2 regions of the Mesorhizobium sp. WSM4820 genome follow, and region 2 is predicted to be linked to the other one. Evidence: predicted binding sites of a transcription regulator. Region 2 holds the regulator's gene; the other holds the start of a gene.
The links. The regulator LexA, encoded in region 2, represses DNA repair genes until DNA is damaged. The targets are predictions, from matches to a motif close to TGTTCNNNNTGTGTTCNG.

Region 1 (12,226 bases), on a different contig from region 2:
GCTGATCGCCGAGGATGTCCAGCTCGAATTGGTCAGCCGGCTCCGCATGCGCGGCAAGGCTGAAGTGTCGACCTATTTCGGCAATTACGAGCGCATCAGCGACTGGGCGCTGTCGCTGGGTTTTGTCGACGGCCGGCCGGCGATCCTGATCCGCAACCCGCAGGAGCCGGACGGCGCGGTGCGCGGCTTCATGCTTGTCGAATGGCGGGAGGAGCGGGTCGTCCAGATCCGCGATTTTCGTTATGCGCCCTGGTGCCTGATCGATGCCGAGATCAGCACGATGGAGGGGTAGGGGGAGGGTCGGCCTCCGGCCGCCCGCTATCCGCGCCGGCCGTCGCGCCAGCCAGCCGGCGAGACGCCCGCGAGCTTCTTGAAGCTCCGGCTGAAGGCCGCTTCGGACTCGTAGCCGACATCACGCCCGACCGCCGAGACTTTGGCCAGCCCATCAGTGAGCAGTCGTGCGGCCAGTTGCACGCGCCATCGCGTGAGATACTGCATCGGTGGGCAGCCGACGAGACGCGTGAAGCGGGCCGCGAGGACGGACCGCGAGACGCCGGTTTCGCGTGCGAGTTCTTCAATTGTCCAGCCACGCGCCGGATTCTCGTGGACAAGCGCAACAGCCCGGCCGACGGCGGGGTCGCGCAAGCCGGCCAGCCAGCCGGTCTGCTCCGGCGGCAGTGCCTCAAGATGGCGGCGAACGACCTCAACGAACATCAGCTCGCTGAGGCGCAGGCGGATGCATTCAGCGCCTGGCCGTTGAACGGACACCTCTGCCAGCGTTAGCTCGATCAGCCGGTCGAGCAGATCGCTCGGTGCGCCGGCCGCGCGCCGGATGCGTATCAGCGGAGGCAGGGCCCCGAGCAGAGGATTGAACGGCCGTGCATCGCAGCCAAGGAAACCGCAGACATATCTGGTCAGGAGGAGGCCGTCGCCACCTTCGTTGATCACGAAGGGCAGTTGTCCGGCCGCCATGGCGCGAAAGAAATCGAGCGAATCTTCCGGGCTCAAACCTGATCGCACTCCGGGCGCACTGCACATCGCGTACGAATCCTCATGCGGGATCACAAGTATGTCGCCTTCGGCAAACTCCATCGGCGGATCGTCACCGATGCTGACCGAGCCCGATCCTTGGGTGATGATGTGGTAGGAAATCACATGTTGGGCGCGCGGCAGGATAAGATGCGCAAATGAACCCGCCCGCGGCACTTCCACGCTCCAGGGCGAAGAGGCATCGACCCAGAAGAAAAGCGCGCCGGTGAGCTTTACCACGCGCAGCACATCCGAAAGCACATCCTTGTCCGGCGCGGCCGAAGGTGCGGCGTCGGCAACGATCTCTTCCGGTGGCCGCCCAGGCGATCGCGCCAGAACGGACGCTGCAGCAAGCGATTGAGACGCTGGGTCATGGAGCGTGCCCATGGCAAAGTCTACTATGCGCCGAACAGTATATCCACCGCGCATCCCGTGGAGTCCATGCGATCAACGGAGGTCGGCCATGTCTACCTATTGCTTCTTCGACGTGCGTGAAATCACCGACCAGGCCAAGGTCGAGCAGTATCTGGCAGGGGTCTTTGCAACGGTTGAACAGTATGGAGGGCGCTATCTGGTGCTGGGAGGGAAATCCGACCTTGTCGAAGGAGACTGGCAGCCGGTCTATCCGGTCATCGTCGAATTTGCCGACGGCGAGCATGCCCGGCGCTGGTATTCATCGCCCGAATACGAGCCGCTGAAGGCGCTACGCGTCGCCGGAACCCGATCCAACGCGGTGTTCCTTGAAGGTGCAACGCCGGGATTGGAGCAAGCGGCGGCCCAGACCCGCCGGGGCAAGACATCGAAAACTCCGGCTGAAATCTACGACTCACTGTTCGTTCCAGCGCTGTTCCGACAATGGGGGCCTATCGTCGCCGCCGAGGCTCGAATAGGGAGGGGCGACTGCGTCATCGACATTGCCTGCGGTACGGGTGTGCTGGCGCTCGCGGCCCTCGACCGCGTTGGCGCGGAGGGCAAGGTGGTCGGGCTTGATCCCAATCCCGATATGCTTTGCGTTGCCCGCCGCAAAAGCACTCGCATCGATTGGCGAGAAGGGCGCGCCGAGCAGATCCCTTTCCCGGATGAAAGCTTCGACGTCGCGGTCAGCCAGTTCGGCCTGATGTTCTTCGACGATCGAGCAGCCGGACTGAGGGAAATGATGCGCGTGCTTAAGTCCGGCGGCCGGCTCGCCGTCGCGGTCTGCGGACCGCTCGACCAGTCGCCCGGCTACGCCGCAGTGGCGGATATGCTTGAACGGCTGTTTGGAGCCGACGTTGCGAACGCGTTCCGCGCGCCCTTTGTGCTCGGCGATGCGGAGTTACTGCGCTCGCTCTGCGCGAAGGCAGGCATAGAGCGTGCCGAGGTGAAGCGACACCGCGGAACGGTCCGTTTTGCCTCGATCGAGTCGCTGATCTCGACTGAAAGAGCCTGCATCTGGACGTTGGGCGGGCTTTTGGACAACGAGCAGTTCAAGCGGCTCCTGGAGGAGGCCGAGCGGGCACTTATGCCTTACGTGACAGCAGCCGGCGCCGTCGCTTTCGACATGCCGGCGCTCGTCATCACGGCATCCAAGGACTGACGCTGGCGACCAGTCTGCGATCAGGCGCTGCCTGCTTCACCTTCCCGCAAAGTTTATCAAACGACACGCACGCGGCGCGTCACCTGGCCATTGCTTTCCCAGTATGTGTGTTTCTTGGCAATCAAGGGATCGTCCATTGCCGGTTGAACCTGTCCCGTGGTGCTGACCGCGCGCGAGGTCACCGTGTGTTCTCCAGGCGACGGATTTGGCCAATCCAGGGACCAGATCTTCCAGGCGTGTTCGGCCTCCTCGCTGCGGTCGATGGTCGCCGGTGCCCATGGCGCTTGATCGATTTGCACTTCGACCCGATCGATCGGTGCCCCCCAGGCTGCTCCAATGATGCGGTAGTCCGAGTCCTTGCGGGTGACCTTCGCGGGCGCGGACTTGATCAGCGCTCGCCCGACTGAGTCCTCGGTCCACACGGTCTCGCTATTGCGCTCTTCCTCGCGGATGGTGACATAGTCACGGGCCATCAGAAGGCTCATGAAGCGGGTGTCGCGCACCTCGATGCGCTCCAGCCACTTGACGTTGGCGATGCCGTACCAGCCCGGAGCAATCAGCCGCAGCGGAAAACCATTGGCCGCCGGCAAGGCGGCTCCGTTCATTTCATAGCAGAGCAGATTGTCTGGGTTCGTCGCTTCGGCAAGCGACATGCTGCGCGCGAAGTTCTGCTGCATCTTGACGTCGCGGATGGCGACCTCGCCGGTGTCAGTGCCGAAAAAGACCACCTCGATGCCATCTTCCAGAACGCCGGCTTCCTCGAGGATCGGGGCGAGCGGCGTCCCTGCCCAGCGGGCATTGCCGATGCCGCCGGTGAAAAACGGAAAACCGTGGTTGCCCGAGCATTCTACTGTGAAAACGACCTCCTGGCGCGGCAGCGCCTTGATGTCGGCGAGAGTCAGTTTCAAGGGCTTCTTGACCAGGCCGCCGATCTCCATCGACCATGTCTTCTCGTCGATCGTTGGTCGATTGAAATGCGAGATGCTGAAGAACTTGTCGTTCGGCGTTATCCAGCTATCCAGATCCTCCCAGACAAGCTGCTTCTGGATGCCGACCGGATCGGGATTTTCGGTCGGCTGGTCCAGCCACCGAACAACCTCCTCGCTCGGCCGTGTTGGAAAAGCGTAAGCCCGACGCGAGGTATAGAGAGCAGCAATTGCGGCGAGGGCAGCACTTCCCTGAACAAGAAGTTCTCTGCGTTGAAGATCAGGCATGTTGTTTCCTCCCAGTTGATCCGGAAACAGGCTGCAGGTGCCTTAGGCCGCAGCCTGAACACGGATAAGCGCAATGAACGTTTGCCCCACCCGGAGATTATCCGGACAGGTCAACAATCAGCGGCGCATCTCAAACATGTGAAGCCTTGGACGAAACTCTCGCTTGGGTTTCGCCTTTTTGAGGGTGCGCCTTTGAGAGGGAAGAGTCCAGGTGTATGATGATGGTCTAATGTTTCGAGATCAGGGAGGACAGTATGACGTCTTGGGAAATCAAGGGACGCGAACTTGTCAATTGCACCTGCGAATATGGCTGCAACTGTCAATTCAATGCGCTGCCCGACAAGGGCCATTGCCATGCCGTGGCCGGCATCCAGATCGATGAAGGTCATCATGGCGAGACCGTTCTCGACGGCCTGCGCATCGCCGCGATCTTCAAATGGCCCGGGGCGATCCACGAGGGCAACGGCGAAGCCATCGCTTTCGTCGACGAGAAGGCAACCGAGCGGCAGCGTAACGCGCTGCTGCGCATCATGACCGGCCAGGACACCGACCCGTTCGCGACGATGTTCGCCGTCTACGCCTCGACCGTGACAAAAATGAACGAGCCGGTCTTCACCAGGATCGATCTCGACCTCGATGTCGACGGCCGAAGGGGCCGCATCTTCGTCAAGGACTACATCGAAACGGTCGGCGAACCGATCCGCAACAAGGTGACGGGCGCGGACTCGCGCGCCCAGATCGTGTTGCCGAACGGCTTCGAATATGCGGTCGCCGAGATCGGCAGCGCTTCGAGCACAACCAGCGGGCCGGTTCAGGTGACCACCAAGGACAGTTACGGCCAGTTCGCGCGGCTGCATCTCAACAATCACGGGGTGGTGCGGGCCTGACGCGGCGCATGAACGGCGGGTCGCCACTGGAACGGCTGCTCAGACGCGACCGCGTCATCACGATTGCGGGCGTGGTGGCGCTGTGCCTGCTGGCCTGGCTTTACATCGCCGCCGGCGCAGGGCTCGGCATGAATGCGTGGGAGATGTCGAGGCTCGCGTTATTCCCGCACCTGCAAACTCCGAACATGACATCCGATATGACCTCTGACATGCCCGGCATGGACATGTCTGGCATGGATATGTCCGGCATGGGCATGAGCGCGATGGCGACGGAGCCGCGGGCCTGGGGGGCCGCGAACTGGGCGCTGATGATCGCCATGTGGTGGGTCATGATGATCGCCATGATGTCGCCGAGTGCGGCGCCGACCATCCTGCTCTATGCGCGCGTGCATCGCCATGCGCTGGCACAGGGTCAGATCCAGGACAAGCTCGCGCCGACCGGCGTGTTCATGGCAGGCTACCTCCTGGTCTGGCTGGGGTTCTCCGTCGCGGCCACCGCATTGCATTGGCTGCTCGAACGCGAAGCCTTCGTTTCGGCGACGATGATGAGTTCGCAAAGCCGCTGGCTTTCAGCCATCGTCCTGATCGGCGCGGGGATCTATCAGCTCTCGCCCTTCAAGAACGCCTGCCTGTCGCATTGCCGGGCACCGACGGCGTTCCTTGCCCGCCACTGGCGTCCCCACGCCCTTGGCGCGCTGCGTCTGGGCGCATTGCACGGAGCGTTTTGTGTCGGATGCTGCTGGATGCTGATGGCGCTTTTGTTCGTGGGTGGCATCATGAACCTGGTGTGGATTGCCGCGCTCGCCATTCTGGTGATGGTTGAAAAGGCGTTTCCTGCCGGCCCGTGGGTTGGCCGGGCAGCTGGCATCGCCCTGATCGCCTGGGGCAGCGCAACGCTTTTGGTCTGATGCCAAGCTGCCTCTGTCGGCATTCAAAGGCGTCGAGGAACTTTGAATCCTCGCTTCCGTTTACCGAATATCGTGGATGGGAGGTTCAGCCGATGAATGTCAGCCAGGAAAGGACTGTATCGCTCTGGGCGGCGACCGAAGTCGTGCCCGATGCGGTGCCGCTCGGGAAAAGCGAACAGGTCGATGTCGTGGTCGTCGGGTCTGGGATTGCCGGACTGTCGGTCGCCTACGAACTGGCCGTCGCCGGGCAAAAGGTGGCTGTCCTCGATCGCGGCCGGATCGGAAGCGGCATGACGGCTCGCACCACTGCGCACCTGTCATCTGTCTGCGACGACTATTTTTCGGAGCTGACCAAATTGCGCGGCGAGGATCTGGCGCGGATTTTTTACCAAAGCCAATCGGCCGCTATCGACCATATCCAATCCATCCGGGAGACCGAGCGTATCGCTTGCGATTTCCGGCGCCTTGATGGCTTTCTCTTTCCGGCTTCCGGCAGCCAGGAATCCGATATCACGCGCGAACTGGACGCCGCTCTGAAGATCGGTGTCGAGGTCGAGAAGACCAGGGGCGTGCCATTTGCAGGCTTTTCGGATGTGCAGGCCCTTCGATACGCCAATCAGGCGACCTTCCACCCGCTCAAATATCTCCGCGGGCTGGCCGCGGCCATCCGCGCGCGCGGCGGCGTGCTTTATGCTGATACTATCGTCGAAAAGGTCGAGGAGACTGATGGCGGCGTGCGTGTAACCACGGTTTCAGGCTTTACCGTGTCTGCCAGATCGGCCGTTGTCGCCACCAACTCGCCGATCAACGATCGGGTCGCGCTTCACACCAAGCAAGCGCCCTATCGAACCTACGCGATGTCGTTCGAGATCGCGCGCGATACCATACCGGATGCGCTGTATTGGGATACTGAAGACCCTTATCACTACGTTCGGCTTCAGCCTGGCGACGGTCGGACCGACTTCCTGATCGTCGGAGGTGAAGACCACAAGACAGGACAGGCCGATGATGCCGGTGACCGTTTCGCGGCCCTGACGGCCTGGACCAAAAGGCTGGTGCCCGATGTCGGCGTGGAAATCAACCGGTGGTCCGGGCAGGTGATGGAGACCGTCGATTATGCGGGGTTCATCGGCCGCAATCCTGGCGACAGCCGCGTCTTTGTGGCGACCGGGGATTCCGGCCAGGGCATTACCCATGGCGTTGTCGCCGGCCTGTTGATTTCAGACCTGATTCTGAAGGAGGAAAGTCCCTGGCGCGAACTCTACGAGCCGTCGCGCAAGACGGCAGGCGCGATCGGCGATTACCTGTCGGAGAATGCGACAGCGATCAAGAGTTTTGCCGAATATATCGCGCCCGGCGAAGTCGATTCCGTCGACAAGCTGCGATCGGGAGAAGGTGCCATCGTCCGCGAAGGGCTCACAAAAATCGCCGCATTTCGCGATGATGACGGCACGCTCTACAAGCGCTCGGCCGCATGCACGCATATCGGCTGCCATGTCCACTGGAACTCGCTCGAGCGCTGCTGGGATTGCCCCTGCCACGGCTCGCATTTTGCAATCGATGGCACGGCCTTGAACGGACCGGCGGTGGCGCCGCTGGGAAGCGAGTAGGGCAGCAGGCAGTAGGCAGTAGGCAGTAGGCAGTGGGCAGTGGGCAGTGGGCAGTGGGCAGTGGGCAGTGGTGAGGAAGCCATTCCAGCGGCCATTCCCCTACTCCCCTACTGCCTACTGCCTTCCCTTACTTACAATTCCTTCTCGGCCAGCTCGCGAAACGCGTCGGGGACCGACCGCGACAGTCCGAGCGCGACCGAGGCATAGCCGACCGCCTCCCAGCCGAAGCGGTCGCGGATCTTGTCGATGGCGCGGTCGGCGGTCCAGCGCGCCGCACCCTTCCTGGTGCCGGGGCGGAGGCGGTCGTCGTCGAGGCCGAGCGGCAGTTCCAGCTGCAGGGCCGGCTGCTTCTCCAGATGCGAGACGGCGATCGCCAGCAGCGAAATGGTCTTTTCGTGCGGATGGTCGACAAGCACCTTGCGCACCAGCGCCTCGGCGATCTCGGCCAGCATCGCGGTTGCCGAAATCGGCTGGTCGAGCGTGATCGAACGCGTCACCGAGCGCAGATCGGCAAAGCGAACGCGGACCGTCACCGTGCGGCCGGGCCGGGATTTCGCCCGCAGCCTGGTGGCGACCCTGTCGGCCAGATGCAGCAGGGTGGGCACGAAGATTTTTGCCTCGGCCGGTTTCCTGCCGAGCGCCGATTGCGCGCCGGCCGATCGTGCCCGGCGCTGCGTCTCGAGTTTTCGCGGATCGCGGTTCCAGGCCAGCGCGTTGAGTTTTTCACCTGCCGCCGGGCCGAGCAGACGCTCCAGCGACCCACCATTGGTCTTCGCCAGTTCGCCGATGGTGCGCACACCAATGCCGGCCAGCCGCTCCCTGGTGACCGGACCGACGCCCCACATCAGCTCGACCGGCAGATCGTGAAGAAACTCCAGCTCGTGGCGCGGATCGACCACTACCAGCCCGTCGGGCTTGGCCACCTGCGAGGCGATCTTGGCCAGGTGCTTGGTGCGGGCCACGCCGACCGAGATCGGTAGCCCGAGCTCCGCCCGCACGCGGCGGCGGATGGTTGTCGCGATCTCGGCCGGCGGGCCGAACAGATGGGTGCAGCCAGCGACGTCGGCAAAGGCCTCATCGATGGAAATCCGCTCGACCACCGGGGTGAAATCGCCGAGCACTTGAATAGCCGCATCGCCGAGCCGCTGATAATCCTTGAAATGGCCGCCGACGAAAATCAGCCCGGGGCAGAGTTCACGCGCGCGCCGCCCCGGCATGCCGCCGCGCACGCCAAAAGCCTTGGCCTCGTAGGACGCGGCCAAGACGACGCCGCCGCCGACGGCGATCGGCTTGCCGCGCAGGGCGGGGTCGAGCAACTGTTCGACCGAGGCATAGAAAGCGTCCAGATCAGCGTGGAGGATGTTGGCTTCCATCCGGCCCGTCCGCCCGCGGCGGTTCGAACGCCGCATTGTCCTGAGGGTGGGGTTTTGTATGGAACATAAAGAGAACAAATTGGGCGGATTGTCAAGGCGCGTGGGGGCAGGTGGAGGGCAATCGCTTCAGGTTTGCGCTGCCCAATCCGCTTACCTTTCCAGCGTTGGTGGTTGGCGAAAACTGAAGCGGCTGCTGTCCCCTTGCAGGGGAGATCGGCAGCTTCGCCGGCGACACCTACCCCGGAATCTTTGAGAGCCCGGCAGGCGGACGAGGGGCGGCGCCGACTTCAAACGATTGGCCTGACGGCAGGTGCCGCGACCTACAACCCCATCTTGTAGCCGAGATGGCTGGCGGTGAAACCGAGGCCCTCGTAGAAAGCGTGCGCCTTCTGTCGGCTCTTGTCGGTCGTGAGCTGAACGAAGCTGCAGTTGTGCGAGCGGCATTCTTCAACCGCCCATTCGATCATCTGCTTGCCGACGCCGCGAGAGCGCCATTGCCGCGCGACGCGAACGCCTTCGATCTGGCCGCGCCAGGCACCTCTCCTGGATATACCCGGAATGAAGCTGAGCTGCAGGGTTCCAATCACTTGCCCGGCTTCGACAGCCACGGCCAGCAGCTGGTTGGGATCGGCATCGATCGCGCTGAAGGCATCGAGATAGGACGGCGCGAGCGGCGTCGACGCGTCTTCGCGACCAGCGCCAAGCGCATCGTCGGCAAGCAGCGCGACGATCGCCGGCAGGTCGGGCGCTTGCGCGCGACGGAATTTGATCTCGCTCATCGAGTGGGAGACATACGGCGCGGGCTTGGTGACGGCAAGTGCGGGTTGAGCGGCGGCGTCCTTGCGCATGACCATCTCGAGGACGGCGAGCTTTGCGCAAGACTGTCTGTTCTCGGACACGACGCTTCAAATCTAACGGCTTCTGAGCGAGATTCTTAAGAAGAAGAGGCATAGAAGACTGCACGCATTCGCCAAATGGGGTTGCCTTGGTCAATCGATCCGTCATCGCCAGCGTCGTGCTAACAGCGGCCATTTTAGTGGGGATGCCTGCAACGGCGGCAGCCGGTGCATCGTTGAAACCAAAAGACGGGCAGGCCGGCACCTGGACGGTCGAAGGTGAGTGCAAGCGCCTTGTCGCCCGCAATGAGAAGCTCGGTTGCACTGGTGAGGTCACGCGGACGAAATTCTCCGATGGGACAATTACTTTCAGGTTTTCCGACGGTGAGAACTGGCTGGTCTTTCGTACGAAGGAGGCGACGGCCCGGCTGTGGCAAGGCTACAAAACCATTCTCGACGTCGATGGCGTTGCCTTCGGCCCAGTCGGCAGCGCGCCTGAATTCATTACCAGAATAGCGGGTGCGGGATGCTCGTATGGGGCTCCTTATTTCGGCCAGGCCAATATAGATTGCAGGGCCGTTGTCGATTTCCGGATGTGGGCTGCGGCGGTCAACACGGACGGGCGGCTGCCGGTGCCGGATAGCCAATATATTCCGCCAACGCGATCCGCACCGTAGCTGTCATTCGCAGGTTTCGCCGACTTCCAGCCTACGCCGCCTGCCGTGCCCAGAGGCGGTGGCCGTAGCGGCGGAAGAAGCGCGCCAGCAGAAGCTGCTGCCTGGCGCGGGCGAGATCGGCGCCGCGCCTTTCCTGGCGCCAACGCGGCATGTTGCGATAACAGGCAATGAAGCGGGCGGCGTCCTCGAGCGCCTCTTCAGCCGATTGCGCCGGGCCGATCGCCGCCAGGAACAAGGCCTCGCCGAGCTTCAGCCGGTCGACCAGCGCCTTGCGCTGGCCATGGCCGAGGCGCGCCCGGCCTATGCCGTCGCGGCGGATAGCGGCGAAGGCGGCGAGCATCGCCGGGCTGTCGCTGGTATAGCCGCAATCGCGGGCGAACTGGGCGGAGAGGGCGTCCATCTTCGTCTCCTTGGCTGGCGGCGGCGCGACGGAGACCCGGTCCCGTCGCCGATTCATCTGGGATATCGCATATAAGCATAACTCAAAAAATCGCACAAGTTAAACTTTTGCATGGCTTGAGCGGAACCGACTCGACTCTTCGGGAAAAACCCCTAATGTTGTGAACAAAACAGGAACTGAGGCATCAGGGACGATGGCATTGCCGGGCAAGGAAGCAACGATCGCCGAGGTCGTCTCGATCGCGGTCGAGTGTATCGATTGCGGTCGAAACAGATGGTGGAAGCCGGCCGAGCTGAGGCGTTTCGGGGTGACCGCGCAGACGCCGCTGGCGGCGCTGTCGGGGCGGCTTCGCTGCTCGGCCTGTCGCGCCGATGGCCTGCCGGGCGCGGCGGTCTCGATCCAGGCGGCGTTCATCGACGAGCGGCAGCAGCGCCGCGCCGAGGCGCGGATGCTTGGCGAGCGCGAGGTTCCGCTGGAGCGATCCAGGCGGGCTTGATGGCGGCGATCCTTGACCGGCAGGGTTATCGCATGGGAAGCCGAGGCTTCGAGGCTTTCGCTCTACGATGTACCCCCCACCCCTAGCCCCTCCCCACTGTTTGGACCGGAGACATCGCGAACAGGTGTGCGAGGACATCGCGAACAGTTTTGCGCATTGTGCGCGAGGGGGTTCGGGATGCCATTCAAGGACAGAAGTGCGATGAAGCAGAAGTTGGAGTTCGTGAGGCTGGCCTCGGCGGAGGGGGCGAATGTGAGCGCGTTGTGTCGGCGCTTCGGCATCGGACGGACGTGCGGCCACAAGCTGCTTTTGCGCTATCGGAGCGAGGGCGAGGCAGGACTGGCCGAGCAGTCGCGGCGGCCGCGATCGAGCCCGGCGCAGTGCGCGCCGGAGGTGGAAGCGGCTGCGCTTTCGGTGCGTGCGGCGCATCCGGCTTGGGGTGGACGCAAGATCGCGCGCGTCATCGCCCGCGACGGCATCGGCACGCCCGCGGCCTCGACGGTGACCGGCATCCTGCGCCGCAACGGCATCGAGCTGGGCGCGCTGGGCGGCGGGGCCCAGCCCTTCATCCGCTTCGAGCACGAAGCTCCCAACGATCTGTGGCAGATGGACTTCAAGGGCCACGTCGCCTTGCGTGGCGGCCGGCTGCATCCGCTCACCGTGCTCGACGACCATTCGCGCTTCTCGATCGCGCTGTCGGCCTGCGCCGATCAGACCACCGCAACCGTGAAGGCCCGGCTGATCGCCGCCTTCCGCCGCTACGGCCTGCCGTGGCGTATCGCCACCGACAACGGCCCGCCGTGGGGCGACGGCGGCCGCAACAATTTCACGCTGCTCACCGTCTGGCTGATCGAGGCCGGCGTCGCCGTCAGCCATTCCAGGCCTTGCCACCCGCAGACGCTCGGCAAGGACGAGCGCTTCCATCGCTCGCTCAAAGCCGAAGCGCTGCAGGGACCGCCCTTTGCCGATCTCCCCAAGGCCCAGGACGCCTTCGATCGCTGGCGTCACGTCTACAACACCGAGCGTCCGCACGACGCGCTTGGCGGCGCCGTGCCGCTCGACCGCTACCGCGTCTCGCAGCGCCAGTATCGCGAAACCGTCGTCGAGCCGTTCGACTATGCCAAGGACGATCTCATCCGCCGCGTTCAGCAGCATGGCTTCGTCTCCATTCTCGGCCACAGCGTGCGCCTGTGCAGGGCCTTCGCCGGAAAGTCCGTCGC
Region 2 (12,226 bases):
ACAGGACGTGGCCACTGCGACGCACCTGCTTTTGACGGGCAAGGCGCCCGCCAATGCATCTGCCCGAAAATCGGAATCGATGTTCGGAGAGCATGATGCATAGATGCAAAGCGTCAGAGTGTACTTTGTGCGTCCAAACGGACGCACGTCGCTCCAGGGTGACCTGACGATGTCGGCCGCCCTCACCCATCTTGGCGCGAAAGGCGAAGCCAATATGGTCGATGTCGGCGACAAGGCGGAGACGACCCGCACGGCAATCGCCGAAGGTCTTGTCTCGATGCGGCCCGAAACGCTGAAAATGATTCTCGACGGCGATGCCAAGAAGGGCGACGTGCTGGGCACGGCGCGCATCGCCGGCATCATGGCGGCCAAGAGGACGCATGAACTGATCCCGCTCTGCCATCCGCTGCTGTTGACCAAGGTATCGGTAGACATCGAACCTGACGCGACGGTGCCCGGCCTGAAGGTCACGGCGCTGGCCCGCGTCACCGGCAAGACCGGCGTCGAGATGGAAGCGCTGACCGCCGTCTCGGTCGCCTGCCTGACCATCTATGATATGGCCAAGGCGGTCGATCGCGGCATGGCGATCTCCGGCATCAGGCTGGTGGAAAAAACCGGCGGCAAATCCGGCGACTACAAGGCGGATGCCCAGGGGGCAGGCCAATAATGGCGCTGCTGGCGGTCGCCGAGGCGCTCGAGCACCTGCTTGCGGATGCTGCGCCCTTGCAGGCTGAAAGCGTCGCCCTGATGGATGCCGCCGACCGCGTGCTGGCGGAGCCGCTCATGGCGCTCCGCACCCAGCCGCCATTCAACGCGTCGGCCATGGACGGCTATGCCGTGCGGGCCGACGATGTCGCGTCCGTGCCCGCGAGACTTTCGGTGATCGGCATGGCGCCGGCCGGACGAGGCTTTGCCGGAACAGTCGGCCCGGCGCAGGCCGTGCGCATCTTCACCGGCGCGCCGCTTCCTGCAGGCGCCGACACCATCGTCATCCAGGAGAATGTCCGCGACCTCGGCGGCGGCATGGTCGAAGTGACCGCGCCCACGGTTGAAGGCCGCAACATCCGCCGCCTCGGGCTCGATTTCTCGAAGGGCGACGCGCTGCTGGAGAAAGGCCGCCTGCTTGATCCGGCGGCATTGTCGCTGGCGGCGTCGGCCAACCACCAGCAGGTCCGCGTGGTGAAACGGCCGCTGGTCGCCATCATCGCCACCGGCGACGAATTGCTGCCGCCGGGCAGCGACCTTGGCCCCGACCAGATCATCTCCTCCAATGCGTATGGCGTCGCCGCCGCGGCCCGCTCGGTCGGCGCCAGCGCACTCGATCTCGGCATCGCCCCCGACCGCAAGGAGGCGATCGCCGCGCTGGTGACAAAAGCCGTCGACGCAGGCGCGGACGTCATCGTCACGCTGGGCGGCGCCTCGGTCGGGGACCATGACCTCGTCCATGACGTGCTGACCGGCGAAGGCATGGCGCTTGATTTCTGGAAAATCGCCATGCGGCCCGGCAAGCCACTGATGTTCGGGCGGCTGGGCGCCATCCGCTGCATCGGCCTGCCCGGCAATCCGGTGGCCAGCCTGGTCTGCACGCAGCTCTTTCTGAAGCCGCTGCTGGCGCGGCTCGGCGGCCGCGCCTTCCGCCAGGACATGCGTCAGGCGCGGCTCGGCGCCGCCATGCCGGCCAACGATCTCAGGCAGGACTATGTACGCGCGGTGGTGAAGGAAGAAGCCGGCACGCTTGAGGCAACGCCGTTCAGTATCCAGGATTCCTCGATGCTCAGAATGCTGGCCGACGCCAACGGACTGGTCGTGCGCGAGCCATTCGCTCCCGCAGCCGCAGCGGGCGCCGCCTGCAGCGTGCTGATGCTACGCTGAACAAAACGTCAACACATTCATTAAACTTTAAATGGTTGCGGAACACAACTGGAACAGATAGTGTTTGTTCTGGGTTTGTTTTTCTGATTCTGTTGGGGGTCGCGATGCTGACACGCAAACAACATGAACTGCTGATGTTCATTCACGAACGACTGAAGGAAAGCGGCATTCCGCCCTCGTTCGACGAGATGAAGGAAGCGCTCGACCTCGCCTCCAAATCGGGGATCCACCGGCTGATCACGGCGCTGGAGGAACGCGGTTTCATTCGCCGCCTGCCCAACCGCGCCCGCGCGCTGGAGGTGCTGCGGCTGCCCGATTCGATCGCGCCGGGCCTCAATGCGGCGCGCAAATTCTCGCCGAGCGTCATTCAAGGCAGCCTTGGCCAGGGCGGGCTTGGACAGGGCGGCCTCGGACGGCAGATCAAGCCGGCACCTTCGCGCATGCGTGCCGCCGGCAATGACGACGACGTCGTTGCCACCGTCTCCATACCGGTGATGGGCCGCATCGCTGCCGGTGTGCCGATCGACGCCATCCAGCACCAGACGCATTCGATCTCGGTGCCACCGGACATGATCACCGGCGGCACGCACTACGCGCTGGAGGTCAAGGGTGATTCGATGATCGAGGCCGGCATCTTCGACGGCGACACGGTCATCATCCGCAACGCCGACACCGCGCAGCCTGGCGAGATCATTGTCGCTCTGGTCGACGAGGAGGAAGCGACGCTGAAACGATTCCGCCGCAAAGGTGCCTCGATCGCACTGGAAGCCGCCAATCCGGCCTACGAGACGCGCATCTTCGGGCCGGACCGGGTCAAGGTGCAGGGCAAGCTCGTCGGACTGATCCGGCGTTACTGAAGGGCAGGCTTCTGGGGTTTCTCGGCCCTGCGGTATGGCGGCAGGCCCCTCGCCTCGCGCGAAAATCGCCGCTGCTCATGCCAGGGCCTGTATGGCTGTCTGACGGCAAAACGGATTTCTGCGCGCGTCGTCGCCGATAGCGGATCGAAGAAGACGGCGGCACTGCCCATGCGAGCGAGCTGCCGTTTGGTGACGACGAGAACCAGCGGGTGCGGCAGGGTTTGTAATAGGCTGTGGCGTCGTCGATGACGATCAAATCCGCAAAGGCACAGGCCGGCCGCGCGGTTTTGCGGTTGTCGGCGAGCGCAATGAGCGCGCCGGACGGATGCCGGGCCAAGCACAGGCCGGCAGTGCAGGTGAAAGGCGCTCCCGGCGGCAGGTCGGCCGGGTCGGCGATGTCGAACTGCACATCTCCTTTTTCGAATGTCTCCGGCTCGACGATCGTTGTTGAAACCAGCGCATGTTTCCAGTTGTCGGTGGTGAATTCGTTCGAACGCATCCGGTTGACGGCAAGTTCGCCGCCGCCGATCGGCAGCGCCACCAGGTGCGCATCCTCCGAGATCAGCACGTCGGGGGTGCGCGTCTCGGAAATCGTCAGCAGGCCGGCGAGCGCAAAGGGAAGTGCGGCAAGCCGCAGCCACGTCGTCGCCATCGTGGCGATGACCAGGGCGACCGTCACCAGCAGAACCGATTGCAACGAAATCAGTCCGACTGCATCGATCGGCGAACGCTCCGAGATCCATCCCGAAATTGCGATCATCGCCGTCAGGCCCTTGCCCATCATGTAGAGGAAGGGGCCGTCGAGGCCGAAAGGCATTGACAGGGCGCTGAGGACGGCCAGGAACATGACGATCGTGACGATCGGCATGACGGCCAGATTGGCGAACAGGCTGAGCGGCGAGACGCGCTGGAAGTGCCAGATGGCGAAGAGCGCGGTGGCGCTGCCGGCAATGATGGAGGTCATTGCGATGGTGCCTGCCCCGGCGACGACCTTGCGCGTGACGAAAGCGGCCGGTGACCGTCGCTGTCGCGGCGCCTTGGCCTTGTCGGCACGATAGTCGGACCAACCGGCATAGGCGCCCACGAGAGCCGCAGTCGCGGCGAACGACATCTGGAAGCTTGCGCCGACCACCTCGTGCGGCGACACGACGATAACGGCGATGGCCGAAATCGCCAGGTTGCGCATGGTGAGTGCCGCCCGGTCGAACAGCACGGCGACAAGCATTACCGCCAGCATGATGAAGCTGCGTTCAGCCGCGACCACGATACCGGAAAAGATCAGATAGGCAGCGATGGAGACGAGTGCGGCAGCAGCCGCATATTTCTTGACCGGCCGGCGCGACGAAAAGTCGGGAAACAGCGCAAAGGCGCCGCGCAGCAATCCCATGACGGTGCCGGCGACAAGCGCCATGTGCAGGCCGGAAATGGAGATGATGTGGTAGATGCCGGTGCGCCGCATCGATTCGTTTATCTCTTCGGGGATGCCGGCACGCACGCCGACGATCAACGCAGCGGCAATCTCCCCCTCGGCACCACCGATGCTGTCCCTGATATGGTCGGCGATGGTTTCGCGCGCCTTCTCGATCGACGAAGAAAGGCGTGCGGATAACGGTGCATCTTCGGAGACGACGATCTTTGGACTGCCGAGGAAAAAGCCACTGGCACCGATACCGGCGAAATAGCTGTCGAAGGAGAAGTCAAAGCTGTCCGGTCTGACCGGGCCAGTTGGAGGCAGAAGCCTCACATAGCCGGTTGCCACCGAGCCTGCGGTCATCTCAGCGGGAATCTTGCGTGCCGACACCCTGACACGTTCGGGTGCATAACGCAGTGTCGGCCGGGCGGTCGACATCACGTCGATGGTCAGCCTGATCCGGCCGTTCGCCATCTGGTCGAGCCTGACCACACGGCCGGTCAGCCGGGTCTGGATTTCCGAACCGAGCATCTTCGTTCCGGCGCGCCAGGTTTCAACCTTGGCGGCGAGCACACCAAGCGCGCACAGCAACGCTGCCATGAAGCACAGATGCGTTTTGCGGCGTGAGCGCGTGACGGCCGCACACAATGCCGTGAGGACCACGACGGCGACGGGCTGGGCAAAGTCCGGTTCGACGGCAAGCGAAAAATAGACGATCACCCCGCATGCCAGAAAAACCGGCACCAGCAGGAAGGCGACGCCGCGGTCGAGTTCCAGGCCGGCTGCCGAGGCCACGCTGTTGCGGACACCGGATGGTGAAAGATGGCTGAGCTGTCGGCGAAAACGAATGACAGGGCCGGGTGCTGGAGCCGGTATCGGCGCCGAGCGATCCGGCGAAAGAGGCTGGATGCCCGGCGGCGACGCAGGCAGCGAAACGGGTAGCGGCTCAGCGTGAGGAACGTCGGCGAACAGCGATCGTTCGCTGACGCTTGCGTTCGCGCCCTCGCTCTCGTCCACGCCGCGGCCTGGTCCAGCCATAGGGTTCGCCCCTTGCGCCCTTGACCTCCTATGCTACATGAACGCGCAACGCGCGAAAGTCCGCGCAGCCACATCCGTTTCCTGCGCTTGCCCCGAGAGTTCCATGTCCGACAAGGTCGTCACCCGTTTTGCCCCTTCGCCCACCGGATTCCTGCATATTGGCGGGGCGCGCACGGCGCTGTTCAACTGGCTGTATGCGAAACACACCGGCGGCAGGATGCTGCTGCGCATCGAGGACACCGATCGCGAGCGTTCGACCGATGCGGCAACCGCTGCCATCCTCGATGGGCTCTCCTGGCTCGGCCTCACCTGGGACGGCGAGCCGGTATCGCAGTTCGAGCGCGCGCCGCGCCACCGCGCGGTCGCCGAGGAGCTGGTGCGCCTCGGCAAAGCCTATTACTGCTATGCGGCGCCCGCTGAGTTGGAGGCAATGCGCGAGAGTGCGCGGGCCAAGGGCTTGCCTCCCCGCTATGACGGCCGCTGGCGCGACCGCGACCCGTCAGAGGCGCCGGTTGGCGCCAGGGGCGCGATCCGCATCAAGGCGCCGGCCGAAGGCGAGACGGTGGTGCATGACCGCGTGCAGGGCGAAGTCCGCTTCCCCAACAAGGACCTCGACGATTTCATCATCCTGCGCTCGGACGGCAACCCGACCTATATGCATGCCGTCGTCGTCGACGACCACGACATGGGCATCACCCACATCATCCGCGGCGACGACCATCTGACCAATGCCGCCCGCCAGATGGTGATCTATCGAGCCTTGGGCTGGGAGGTGCCGTCAATGGCGCATATCCCGCTGATCCATGGCGCCGACGGCGCCAAGCTGTCGAAGCGGCACGGCGCCCTCGGCGTCGAAGCCTATCGCGCCATGGGCTATCTGCCCGAGGCACTGCTCAACTACCTGGCGCGGCTCGGCTGGAGCCACGGCGACGACGAGGTCATGTCGATCGCCGACATGATTGCGTGGTTCGACATCGGCGATGTCAACAAGGGGGCCGCCCGCTTCGACTTCGCCAAGCTCGAGGCGCTGAACGGCGTGCATATGCGGCGCATGAACGACGCCGAATTGCTCGATATCTTCATCAACACCTTGCCCTATCTCGAAGGCGGCCCGGCGATCGCAGCGCGCCTCGACGACACACGCAAGGCGCAGTTGCTGGCCGCCCTGCCCGGCTTGAAGGAGCGCGCCAAGACGCTGGTCGAGCTGGTTGACGGTGCCGCCTTCCTGTTTGCCGAGCGGCCGCTGCCGATCGACGAGAAGGCGGCGGCGCTGCTCGGCGGTGAGGCGCGCGAGATCCTGCGGGGCGCCCATGCGGCGCTGAAGGCGATTTCAGGGGATTGGACGGCCGCAGCGGCCGAAGCGGCGATCCGCCAATATGCGCTCGCCGGCGGCCATAAGCTTGGCGCTGTGGCCCAACCTCTGCGCGCGGCGCTCACCGGCAAGAGCACCTCGCCCGGCGTGTTCGACGTGCTTGCCGTGCTTGGCCGCGAGGAAAGCCTGGCGCGCGTCGCGGATCAAATCGATTAGCAAAACTGGCCCAAGAAGATTGGCATTGAAAGGTGGGTTTCGCAGTGCAACATTAGGTCTTGGCCCAATTTGGCACGCAATCCAATTGCGGGCGCAAACGCGCGAACTCCGATACTTTCGACGTGTTGCGTTGCAGAAATTTTGCCTTTGCCGACATGAGAAAACAAAAAGGAGTTTGCAATGTCCGAAGCTGCGACAAAAATGGAATTTGGCGGCAAAACCCACGCGTCGACCGCGAAACTTGAATTCGGCGGCAAAACCCACGAACTCAAGGTGCGAAGCGGCTCGGTCGGACCTGACGTCATCGATATCGGCGCGCTTTACAGCACCACCGGGGCCTTCACCTACGATCCCGGCTTCACCTCGACAGCAAGTTGCGAGTCGGAAATCACCTTCATCGATGGCGATGCCGGCATCCTTTTGCATCGCGGTTATCCGATCGACCAGTTGGCCGAGCACGGCGACTTCCTCGAAGTCTGTTATCTCCTGCTCTACGGCGAACTGCCGACCAAGGCGCAGAAAGACGATTTCGACTACCGGGTGACGCGCCACACCATGGTGCACGAGCAGATGTCGCGCTTCTTCACCGGCTTTCGCCGCGACGCCCACCCGATGGCGGTGATGTGCGGCGTGGTCGGTGCGCTGTCAGCTTTCTATCACGATTCCACCGACATCTCGGACCCTTACCAGCGCATGGTCGCATCGATGCGGCTGATCGCCAAGATGCCGACGATCGCGGCGATGGCTTACAAATACCACATCGGCCAGCCCTTCATTTACCCGAAGAACGAGCTGAATTTCGCGGCCAACTTCCTGCATATGTGCTTTGCCGTGCCGTGCGAGGAATACAAGATCAACCCGGTGCTGGCGCGTGCGATGGAGCGCATCTTCATCCTGCACGCCGATCACGAGCAGAACGCCTCGACCTCGACCGTTCGCCTCGCCGGCTCGTCCGGCGCCAATCCGTTCGCCTGCATCGCCGCCGGCATCGCCTGCCTGTGGGGACCGGCCCATGGCGGCGCCAACGAGGCAGCCTTGAACATGCTGGGCGAGATCGGCCAAGTCGACCACATCCCGGAGTTCATCGCCCGCGCCAAGGATAAGAACGATCCGTTCCGATTGATGGGCTTTGGCCACCGCGTCTACAAAAACTACGATCCGCGCGCCAAGATCATGCAGAAGACCGCACATGAGGTCTTGGGCGAACTCGGCATCAAGGACGATCCGCTGCTCGACATCGCCATGGAACTGGAAAGGATCGCTCTGACCGATTCCTATTTCATCGAGAAGAAGCTTTATCCGAACGTCGATTTCTATTCCGGCATCACGCTGAAGGCGCTGGGCTTCCCCACCACCATGTTCACCGTGCTGTTCGCGGTCGCCCGCACCGTCGGCTGGATCGCGCAGTGGAAGGAGATGATCGAGGATCCGCACCAGAAGATCGGCCGCCCGCGCCAGCTCTATACAGGTGCGCCGGAACGCGACTACGTGCCGATTGCTAAACGGTGAATAGTGAATAGTGAATAGTGAATAGTGAATAGTGAATAGTGAATAGTGAATAGTGAATAGTGAATAGTGAATAGTGAAGCAGGGTCTCTTTGTGGCCTATGGTCAAGCACGATTTTGACCGTTCACCATTCACTATTCACCACTTCACCATTCACCGCTTGATACACCTCATCACGACCCCCGCAGCGATGTCGCCGGACGGTCTGTCCACAGCCATGCGTCTGGCCACCTCGGCAAAACCATCCTTCTGCCATGCGCGATAGGGGGTGTCGGAAAACAGCGCCTCCAACTGCCGCGCCAGGTAGTGCGGTCGCACATATTCGTTGTAGCTTTCCGGCACGATCGGGCGGTCGGCGATGAGATTGGGCAAGGAGGCGCTCCATACGGTGATCAGGCGTTGGGCCATCCGCATGACTGGATCGAGCCGGTAGCAGGAGATCATCGGCACACCCGACAGCGCCAGTTCCAGCGACACCGTTCCCGATGCGATCAGCGCTGCATCGGCCTTGCCGAAGGCCTGCCATTTGCGCTCGGGATCAAGGATGATCTCCGGCTTCTCGTACCAACTTGCCACCGAAGCCCTGACCAGGTCGGCGACATGCGGCACCGTCGGCAACAGCAGGCGCAAGCGGTGTCCGCGCGCACGCAGGATCGAGATCGTCTTGCCGAACGGGCCGGCCAGCCGTCGCACCTCGCCGCGGCGCGAGCCGGGCAGCACAAGCAGTGTCTTCACACGATCGTCGGACAGGTCGCGCGGCAGGCTTTGCGCCTTGGCGGCGCCGAGCATGCCCGGATCGTGGGTAAGGCGATGGCCGACATAGGTGCCGGTCGGACCGCCGAGGCGGGCGAGTTCCCTCACTTCGAAAGGCAGGATACAGAGGATGTGGTCGACATACGGTTTCATCGCCACCGCCCTGCCTGGCCGCCATGCCCAGACGCTCGGGCAGACATAGTGGACGATCGGGATTGCCGGATCGGCGGCACGCACCTTTTTCGCCACGCGCAGCGAAAAATCCGGGCTGTCGATGGTGACAAGGCAGTCGGGCTTTTCATTGGCGACCGCAGCGGCCGTCTGGCTGATCCGTCGTATCAGGCGCGGCAGATCGCGCAGGATGGCGCTCAATCCCATCAGCGCGATCTCGCCGCCGTCGAACAACGGCGTGAGGCCGAGCGCCTGCAAATGCCGGCCGCCGATGCCGACGAGCCGGACCTCGCGGCCGGTCACGCGCTTGAGCGCCTCTACGATGTCGGCGCCAAGCAGATCGCCGGATTCTTCGCCGGCGACGATGGCGATCTTCAGCGGTCGCTCAGTCGCCATGCACCGGCTCCGCAGCAGGCAGGCCGATCACGAACAGGCCGAGCGCGTTGGCGCGAGCGACGACTGTCGGGCCTTCGAGAACCAGCGAGCGGCCGGCTTCGACGGCAATGCCGGCAAGTCCGGCGGCATGCGCCGCCTCGATCGTCTGCGGCCCGATCGAGGGCAGATCGGCGCGCAACTCCTGGCCAGGCTTGGCGCATTTGACCAGGACGCCGCGCGTTCTGCCGGCCAGCCTGCCATGGCCGCGCAACTGCCGTGTTCGATCGAGCAATCCGTCGGTGCCCTCGATGCCTTCCAGCGCGATGGCGCGGCCGCCGATCGCAACAGCCGCCTGGCCGATATCCAGCGCGCCGATGGCCATTGCCGCTGCGTGGGCCGCTTTGATGTCGCGCCAGTCGGATTTCCGCGGCGCTGCCTTGGTCAGCGCGCCTTCGGCGGCGACCAGTTCCGGCACGATCTCATGGGCGCCGACCACCTTGATGCCGCTGCGCTCGACCCTTCGCACGAACAGTTTCAGCACGGTGTCGTCGCCTTGGGTTACACCGACAAGAAGGCTGGGCACCCAGGCGAGCAGGCCGAGATTGAGGCGCATGGCGCTCAGCCTGGGGCGGCGTGTGATATGTCCCGCTGTCACCAGATGGGTAACATGACTATTTTTGAGCGTCGGCAGCAGAGAGCCGACATCCTCCAGCCTCAACGTCGCCTGCTCATACGCGTCGAAGTCGGATATGCGGTCGACCTCGCCCGCCACTATCACCACGAAGGGAGACTTGCCTTGCACAGCAAGCGCCCTGGCGACTTCGACCGGTAAACTGCCGCCGCCGGCAATGATGCCGACTTTGACGTCTGGCGCGAGATCAAGGCCCGTCCGGGTGCCCTCAATCTTCGTCATCGGCATCGTCGCCGCCACCGGCCTTGAGCGACGGGACGGCATAGTGCCGCTTACCGCGACTGGCGATGAAATCGATGATCTTCATGGCGGTCGGTGACGAGGCGAATTCCGCCTTGGCGAACTCGATGTTTTCACCGACGGTTCGGGAGCGATCGAAGATCGTCCTGTAGGCCTTGCGCAGCGTGTGGATCTCGGAGCGCGGCAGGCCGGCGCGCTTCAGGCCGATGATATTGAGGCCGCGAAGGCTGGCGCGATTGCCGACGGCGATGGCGTAGGGAATGACATCGCCGACGAATGCCGAGCAACCGCCGAGAAAGGCGTTGTCGCCGACGCGGACAAACTGATGAACTGCGCTGAGACCACCGATATAGACGTTGTCGCCGATCTCGCAATGGCCGCCCAACGTCGCCTGATTGGCGAAGGTGGCGTTCTTGCCGACGATGCAATCATGCGCGATGTGGGCATAGGCAAGGAAGTTGCCGTTGTCACCGATCGTCGTCTCGCCGCGGCTGGAATCGGTGCCGACGTGCATGGTCACGCCTTCGCGGATCGTGCAGTTCTCACCGACGACCAGCGTGGTGCGGCCGCCCTTGTGCTTGTTGTTCTGCGGCGGCGCGCCCAGTGTCGCCATCGGATACACCTTGGTCGACGCACCGATGGTGGTCGCGCCCATCACCGAGACGTGGCTGACCAGTTCGACGCGGTCGCCGAGCACCGCGTCGGCGCTGATGTGGCAGAATGGCCCGATGCGGACGCCTTCGCCCATTTTTGCGCCGGCCTCGATGACCGACGATGGATGGATGACTGTCTGGATTTTCATAAGCATTCGATCGTCAGTCGCTCGCGACCATCATCGCCGAGATCTCGGCTTCCGCGGCCTTGACGCCGTCGACGAGAGCCTCGCAGGCGAATTTGAGAAGGTTGCCGCGTTTCTTGATTTTCTTCACATGGATCTTCAACTGGTCGCCGGGAACGACCGGTTTACGGAATTTGGCGTTGTCGATGGTCAGGAAATAGACCAGCGACGGTTTTTCGGTGCCTAGGCTGCGGATGCAGATGGCGCCGGCCGTCTGCGCCATCGCCTCGACGATCAACACGCCGGGCATGACCGGCTGATCCGGGAAATGACCTTGGAAATGCGGCTCGTTTATGGTCACGTTCTTGATGCCGGTGGCGGACTCGTCGCCATCGATATCGATGATGCGGTCGATCATCAGGAACGGATAGCGATGCGGCAGGAGCTTCATCAGCCCCAATATGTCGACCGCCTCGAGCGTTGTCGCCGCAACCATCTCAGCTCTTCCCTCCGTCGCCCGATTTGCGCGCCCTGGCCAGTCTTCGCAGAGCCGCGATCTCCCGCATGGCTTCCGCCATCGGCTGCGCCGGGTACCCTCCCCAAATCTCGCCTGCGGGGACGTTGCTCATGAACCCGCTTCTTGCAGCAAGCTTGGCCCCTGTCCCTACCGTCAGGTGATCCGCAAGACCGACACCGCCACCCATGGTGACGTTGTCGCCCACCGTTACGGAACCGGAAATACCCGAAAGGCCGGCGATTATGCAATTGCGGCCGATGCGGACGTTATGAGCGATCTGGACCAGATTGTCGATCTTGGTGCCTTGACCGATAATCGTGTCGGACATGGCGCCGCGATCGACGGTGGTATTGGAGCCGATCTCGACGTCGTCCTGGATGACGACCCGGCCGATTTGCGGCACGCGCTCCGGGCCCTTGGCGCCGGCCACGAAGCCAAAACCGTCCTGGCCGATGCGGGCGCCGCCATGAATGATGACGCGGTTGCCG

Region 1: a site for LexA is predicted at 8,657-8,674, ahead of dinB (DNA polymerase IV). Genes of this name have one in related genera too.

What each region holds. Positions count from the first base shown of each region.
Region 1 is NZ_JBVVQN010000010.1:168,958-181,183, forward strand. It holds gene AC0L2R_RS17960 (sigma-70 family RNA polymerase sigma factor) at 1-292, shown strand, start outside; gene AC0L2R_RS17965 (AraC family transcriptional regulator) at 319-1,416, opposite strand; gene AC0L2R_RS17970 (DUF1330 domain-containing protein) at 1,493-2,605, shown strand; gene AC0L2R_RS17975 (sulfite oxidase) at 2,662-3,819, opposite strand; gene AC0L2R_RS17980 (DUF1326 domain-containing protein) at 4,074-4,706, shown strand; gene AC0L2R_RS17985 (DUF2182 domain-containing protein) at 4,715-5,614, shown strand; gene AC0L2R_RS17990 (FAD-dependent oxidoreductase) at 5,707-7,224, shown strand; gene dinB (DNA polymerase IV) at 7,356-8,597, opposite strand; gene AC0L2R_RS18000 (GNAT family N-acetyltransferase) at 8,918-9,376, opposite strand; gene AC0L2R_RS18005 (hypothetical protein) at 9,583-10,110, shown strand; gene AC0L2R_RS18010 (hypothetical protein) at 10,142-10,510, opposite strand; gene AC0L2R_RS18015 (hypothetical protein) at 10,704-11,006, shown strand; partial or broken gene AC0L2R_RS18020 (IS481 family transposase) at 11,184-12,226, shown strand, end outside.
Region 2 is NZ_JBVVQN010000004.1:108,072-120,297, forward strand. It holds gene trpC (indole-3-glycerol phosphate synthase TrpC) at 1-103, shown strand, start outside; gene moaC (cyclic pyranopterin monophosphate synthase MoaC) at 170-667, shown strand; gene AC0L2R_RS08570 (molybdopterin molybdotransferase MoeA) at 667-1,872, shown strand; gene lexA (transcriptional repressor LexA) at 1,977-2,729, shown strand; partial or broken gene AC0L2R_RS08580 (ComEC/Rec2 family competence protein) at 2,723-5,178, opposite strand; gene gltX (glutamate--tRNA ligase) at 5,282-6,706, shown strand; gene gltA (citrate synthase) at 6,887-8,215, shown strand; gene lpxB (lipid-A-disaccharide synthase) at 8,367-9,533, opposite strand; gene AC0L2R_RS08600 (LpxI family protein) at 9,523-10,425, opposite strand; gene lpxA (acyl-ACP--UDP-N-acetylglucosamine O-acyltransferase) at 10,412-11,245, opposite strand; gene fabZ (3-hydroxyacyl-ACP dehydratase FabZ) at 11,259-11,717, opposite strand; gene lpxD (UDP-3-O-(3-hydroxymyristoyl)glucosamine N-acyltransferase) at 11,719-12,226, opposite strand, start outside.